DNA from 2 places in the Bacillus thuringiensis genome. Region 2 is predicted to be linked to the other one. Evidence: riboswitches for the same ligand, from Rfam matches in the RefSeq annotation. Region 2 holds a riboswitch; the other holds the start of a gene.

Region 1 (3,427 bases), 290 kb from region 2:
CAGATGCTACTGGATCTATAGGAAGAATAGATGCTACAGCGTATCCGATACTTGACCCAGAAAATATAATTGGGAAGATATGTCCACCTCGCCACCCTGTGTTCAAACAAACGGCAGTAATGCACAACTTTAAAATCCCTGAAAGAAGTAGTATCCAAAAAGATAAATGGCTCCATTCAACAACTAATTCTTTTAATTGATGTTCCCCTGAAAATAATGTGTATGGAAGAAAAGTTCCTGCAATTCCTAATAAAATACCACCGAGAATTCCGAGTGTCAGCTTGTATTCTCTAAAAGGGTGAATTAACTTCTCTAATGTGAATTCTAACTTGAAATAAAAGAAACCAACTATAGCACCGATACTAGCAAATGGAAGAAATGCGATCCATTCATTGAAAGAAAGTGAACCTTCCCCGAAATCAACAATAAAGGATCCACGATTATCGAGTTTACTCAGTAGTAAATAAACAGAAAAACCTGCGAAGGTAGTAGCTAAGTATACAATCGCCTTTTTTCCTTTAGAAAAAGCAGCAATTTGTTCTCCCTCATTTTCATTCGGTGCTAAATAACCGAATAATGGTGCGTTGAAAATGACACTTAAAGTAGCGCCAATTCCGATCTCGGTTAGCTCATCCATACCCTTCAAGGCAAATTTAAAGCGATCCCCTACCCATGTGCAAAGTCCGCCTATAATTCCAACTAGTGCGGCTTCTGGACCAAGACTAGCACCGAAAATTAAAACAATAATCGCGGTTAAAGTAGCCCGATGGACAAAGCGATATTCGATGCGACCAGTTTTTTTATATTCAGTCATCACTTCAGGCATAAGGCGTGGGTATGTACCGAAATATTTTTGTGATAGACCAACGAGGACCCCGCCAATTATTGTTACGCAAAGGGTGTAATAAGAGGGAAAAGAGAGAACTTCAGGCAAGTATCCCCAAATAAAGTGGATTCCAATATTTATTGTGACTAAAAATAACCAAACTGTAGCTCCTACTATAGATCCTAGAAGAATGCCATATAGAGCAAGTATGTACTGCATATCTTTTTTATCTGTCATGTTATACCTCCGTTATGTAAATCTTAGTAGGGAAAAAAGTGAAATATACTAGTGGAAAATGGATTGAATATATATAGTATCTTTTTGAGAGGATCGCCTATTCAACATGTAGGCTAAATTTTGGAGAATTTGAATTTATAGGTTAAATTACTTATTTAATTTTATAGACTGATTTGAGGTTTTTAAAGGTCTTTTTTGAAATAGATTAGAATATATTTCTTTTGTTGCTTTATATGAAATTGTTAACGTTTATTTTAGAACATTCAGAAAAACAGTTTGACATTAGGAAATTATTGCTATAAAATCAACGGTAATTGCATAGTCTTATCAAGAAAAGGTGGAGGGACAGGCCCGATGAAACCTTGGCAACAGCCGTATAACGGAATTGTGCCAAATCCTGCAGGTAGTAATCCTGAGAGATAAGAAAGAGCCTTTAGAGCGTGTTTTCAAACTGCTCCTTTCTTGTTTTCAGGAAAGGGGCAGTTTTTTATTTTGTATAAAAGAAAGGAGAATGAGAGATGGGAGAATCATGGGGAAAAGGAACGATTTGTGTGCAAGGTGGCTATACGCCAAAGAATGGTGAACCACGTGTTTTACCACTTTATCAAAGTACAACGTATAAATACGATACTTCAGATGATTTAGCAGCCCTATTTAACTTAGAGGCAGAAGGATATATTTATACGCGTATTGGAAACCCTACTCTAGCCGCATTTGAGCAGAAGTTATCAGATTTAGAAGGCGGTGTAGGAGCTGTTGCAACGGCTTCTGGGCAAGCAGCCATTATGCTCGCAGTTTTAAATATTTGTAGTAGTGGAGACCATTTGCTTTGCTCTTCAACGGTTTACGGGGGAACGTTTAATTTATTTGGAGTGAGTTTGCGTAAACTTGGCATTGATGTTACGTTCTTTAATCCAAATTTAACGGCAGATGAAATTGCGGCACTTGCTAATGACAAGACGAAACTCATTTATGCAGAATCATTAGGAAATCCAGCGATGAACGTTTTAAATTTCAAAGAATTTTCAGCTGCCGCTAAAGAATTAGAGGTACCTTTTATCGTTGATAATACATTAGCAACTCCTTATTTATGCCAAGCGTTTGAACATGGGGCGAATATTATTGTTCATTCTACGACGAAATATATCGATGGGCATGCGAGCTCCTTAGGCGGTATTGTAATTGACGGTGGAAACTTTGATTGGACAAATGGAAAATATCCTGAGCTTGTTGAACCAGATCCAAGTTATCACGGTGTAAGTTACGTTCAAAACTTTGGTGCAGCAGCGTATATTGTGAAAGCACGTGTTCAGCTATTAAGAGATTATGGGAATTGTATGAGCCCATTCAATGCATATATTAGCAATATTGGCTTAGAGACTTTACATTTACGAATGGAGCGTCATAGCGAAAATGCTCTCGCGGTTGCTAAGTGGCTTGCTAATCATGAACGTATTGAATGGGTGAATTATCCGGGATTAGATAGTAATGAAAATTACTCGTTAGCACAAAAGTATTTGAAAAAAGGTGCTAGTGGGGTTTTAACATTTGGGATTAAAGGGGGATTAGAAGCAGCAAAAGAATTTATCGCAAATGTAAAACTAGCAACTCTCGTAACACACGTAGCTGATGCACGAACTTGCGTTATACATCCTGCTAGTACGACGCATAGACAATTAAGTGCTGAAGATCAGCGTTTAGCTGGTGTTACATCTGATTTAATTCGTTTATCGGTTGGTATAGAAGATGTTTCTGATATTATTGCAGATTTGGAAGCAGCTCTAGTTGGAGGCAAAACACATGCCGATCATAATTGATAAAGATTTACCGGCTCGCAAAGTGTTGCAAAAAGAAAATATTTTTGTAATGACGAAGGAGCGAGCAGAAACACAAGATATACGCGCTTTAAAAATTGCTATATTAAATTTAATGCCAACGAAGCAAGACACAGAGGCGCAATTACTTCGCTTAATTGGAAACACACCGTTGCAATTAGATGTTCATTTACTTCATATGGAATCACATCTGTCTCGTAATGTAGCGCAGGACCATTTAACGAGCTTTTATAAAACGTTTCGTGATATTGAAAATGAAAAATTTGATGGGCTCATTATTACAGGAGCACCAGTTGAAACTCTTTCTTTTGAAGAAGTAGATTATTGGGAAGAGCTTAAACGTATTATGGAGTATTCAAAAACGAATGTAACATCTACGCTCCATATTTGCTGGGGGGCACAGGCTGGCTTGTACTATCATTATGGTGTTCCAAAGTATCCCCTTAAGGAAAAAATGTTCGGTGTATTTGAACATGAGGTTTGCGAGCAACATGTGAAATTGTTACAAGGATTTGATGAATTGTTTTTT
Region 2 (3,427 bases):
CACAAGCAGTTAGTAATAGACTTGCCCCTAAAACAGATGCAACAACAGGTACAACTTTTTTCTTCATTGTTCGTTCCTCCCTAAATGTGTTGTTCGTAACGTCATAATGTCCATGTCTTGAAGTAGAGCTATAGAAGGAGATAAAACCTATTATAAATATTTGTTTATAGGTAATCAGGTGTTCTATATGTATATACATGTTGAGCTATAATCTATCGTTATATGTTTCAACGTAGTAGACATTATATTTTGATGGTGAAATATTTTGTTTCTTTGATTATTTAGAATATTAACACTGGAAAGAACTATATGTCAATAATAAAAATAGAATGTTAATTTCTTGGAATAATATATTAAAAAAGTAGATTCTCTTGTGTGAGAGAACCTACTTTTAATATATTTTGCTAAAAAAACAATTGGTGAGGGCTAATAATAAGTGGGGATGAAGAACCCCCACTTATTACGGTTTTACTTTATTTTTCAATTTTTGCCCACTTGAAGTTTAATTGACCTGCAAAGTCTACTTGTACAATTCCTTTCACATAAGAACGTTCTAAATAAGATTCGCCTTTTTGGTAAAGAGGAGCGATAACAGTGTCTTTAAATAATATTTTCTCGGATTCTAGTAATGCTTCCCAGCGAGCTTTTTCATCACCAGCTAAAGTTGTTTTCACTTTTGCTATTGTTTCATCGAATTCCTTACTAGAGTAATGATCTAAGTTATAAGGGTTATTCGTTGTAAATAGCTCAAGGAATGTAATTGGATCCGCAAAGTCAGGGCTCCAGCCATCAATTCCGATTTCGTAGTCACCTTTTAATAAAAGCGAAACTTGTTGCTTACGCGGTTGCGGTTTTATATTTACTGTTAAGCCATCTAAATTCTTTTCTAGTTGTCCTTTTAAGAATTCACCAGTTTTCTTATCAAGGTCAGCATCACTCGTTAATAATTCTAATGTTATCTTTTCAGAACCAAGCTCTTGTTTAGCTTTTTCCCATAACTTTTGTGCGGATTTTGTATCAACTTTTGTTAAATCGCCGTTTGCAGTACGGAAGTCTTTTCCTTCAGGTCCTTTTGCAAAGTTTTTTGGAACGAGACCAAATGTTGGTGTAGAGCCATCATTTAATAACGTATTTACAAAGGATTTTCTATCAATTGTTTGATCAATTGCTTGGCGTGCAGAAACGTTTTGAAGTACTTTGTTTTGTTGATTCATACGTAAAAATTGTACGCCTACGTTTGGACGTTCTTTAAAGTTGGCATCTTTTTTATATTTATCAACGAAGTCAGATGTTAGTTTTATACGGTCTAATTGTTTTGACTCGAATAAATTTACTTCTGTTGATTTTTCTTTTACGACGTTAAAATTGATTTCTTCTAGTTTGACAGTATCTTTATCCCAATAGGTAGGGTTCTTCTTAAATTTAAAGCTTTGTTCGTGCTTCCAATCGCTTAGTGTAAAAGCTCCATTGTACAAGATTGTATTATCTTCTAAAGCGTACTTATCACCTTGTGCTTTAAAGAATTCCTCGTTAATTGGTAGAAATGTTGGGAACGCTGTTAAGCTAATAAAATACGGAACAGGACGTTCCAATTCTACCTCAAACGTATGGTCATCAACTGCTTTTACACCAAGTTGGTCGGCTGGAAGTTCTTTATTGTTAATTTTTGTTGCATTTTTAATATCAAAGAATAGAAATGCGTATTCAGAGGCTGTTGCTGGATCTACGGCTCTCTGCCAAGCGAACACAAAATCTTTCGCTGTAACAGGAGTGCCGTTTGACCATTTTGAATCTCGCAGGTGGAATGTGTATTTCGTTTTATCGCCACTTACTTCATGAGATTTTGCAACGCCAGGGACAGGTTTGTTACCTTCACCAAGATTATACAAACCTTCAAATACGTTTCTCATTACTTGACCAGAATCAGTATCTGTAGCACGGGCCGTATCCATTGTTCGTATTTCAGTAGGTGAAGATAAATTTAAAACCTGTTTACTAGGTGCCTCGTCTTTTGCATTTGCTCCGCTTGCTTCGTTTTTATAACTACCGCAACCAGTTAATAAAATACTTACTCCTACAACTGATGCAATACCGGGTACAAACTTCTTTTTCATTTGATTTTCCTCCTAAATAATTAAGTTTGGATGATGATGAGGGAAATGAAAAATAAAAAATCCCTCTTTTCATATTGAGAAAGAGGGATTTTTATGTACAAGTTATGCACCCGTATATAAACGAAGTCCCTCATTCTATCTTTCAAGCATAAAGCTTGCAGGAAGTGGCACAGTATTCAAAATGAACCTGCTGCCGAGGTTTCAAAGGGCCAGTCCCTCCACCTCTCTTGATACAATGAGTAAACGAATAAATTTTATTAATTTTTGTGTTTCTTTGATAATTCAAAATCTTACACCTTGAACAATGAAGTGTCAACCAAATGAAATATAGTTTAAATTTTCAGTTTTCTTAAATAAAAAAACCACTGCATATGGCAGTGGTTTTTCGCTTAGAAGTTAAAGTTATCTGGATCTGGACCAACGCGACGATCTTCATTTAAAGCTTGAATTGCTTTCATATCATCAGCACTTAATTCAAAGTCGAAGATGTTTGCATTTTCAATAATGCGATGTTCTTTAATTGATTTAGGGATTGTTACAACTTCGTTTTGTAAATCCCAGCGTAAAATAATTTGCGCAGTTGATTTATTATATTTTGTCGCAATTTCTTGTAACGTTGGATTATCTAGTAGTTGTCCTTGCATTAATGGTGACCAAGCTTCAAGCTGGATGTTATGTTCTTTACAGAATGCATGTAACTCTTCTTGTGCTAAACGTGGGTGGTATTCCACTTGGTTGACCATTGGCTTAATTTCAGCAATTTCAAATACGTCTTGTAAGTGGTGAATGTGGAAATTACTCACACCGATAGCGCGAACACGGCCATCTTTATAAAGTTTTTCTAATGCTTTCCATGATTCGGTATATTTCCCTTTTACAGGCCAATGTACTAAATATAAGTCTAAATATTCTAGACCTAATTTCTCTAATGTAGTTTCAAATGCTTGAAGTGTTGTTTCATATCCTTGATCGCTATTCCATACTTTTGAGGTAATAAATAATTCTTCACGTGAAACACCTGATTCACGAATCGCTTGTCCAACGCCCTCTTCATTTTGATAGATTGCTGCAGTATCGATGCTGCGGTAGCCATTTTTAATTGCTGCTTTTACAGAATCAATTACTTCTGAACCATCTTCTACTTTAAAAACACCTAAACCAAACCAAGGCATTTTTACACCGTTATGTAATGTTGTATAGTCTTTTAAACTTGTTAAAATCATATTATTTCCCCCTAGCTTTTTTGTTTGTTGCTTCTACTGCTTTTTGAATTGCCTCTGAAAAATTATATTCGTATAAAGTTTTGAGACCCT

What was found. Region 2 has a riboswitch for S-adenosylmethionine ahead of AC241_RS01105 (peptide ABC transporter substrate-binding protein). Riboswitches for the same ligand answer to the same signal wherever they lie in the genome.
Region 1: it holds a riboswitch for S-adenosylmethionine, as region 2 does, so the genes downstream of both, AC241_RS26840 (bifunctional O-acetylhomoserine aminocarboxypropyltransferase/cysteine synthase) here and AC241_RS01105 (peptide ABC transporter substrate-binding protein) in region 2, are expected to answer to the same signal.

What each region holds. Positions count from the first base shown of each region.
Region 1 covers NZ_CP012099.1:5,195,135-5,198,561, reverse strand. The annotation lists gene AC241_RS26845 (chloride channel protein) at 1-1,063, opposite strand, end outside; SAM riboswitch class I at 1,385-1,489, shown strand; gene AC241_RS26840 (bifunctional O-acetylhomoserine aminocarboxypropyltransferase/cysteine synthase) at 1,582-2,880, shown strand; gene metA (homoserine O-acetyltransferase MetA) at 2,864-3,427, shown strand, end outside.
Region 2 covers NZ_CP012099.1:190,814-194,240, forward strand. The annotation lists gene AC241_RS01100 (peptide ABC transporter substrate-binding protein) at 1-67, opposite strand, end outside; gene AC241_RS01105 (peptide ABC transporter substrate-binding protein) at 474-2,114, opposite strand; SAM riboswitch class I at 2,247-2,351, opposite strand; gene AC241_RS01110 (aldo/keto reductase) at 2,504-3,337, opposite strand; gene proC (pyrroline-5-carboxylate reductase) at 3,339-3,427, opposite strand, start outside.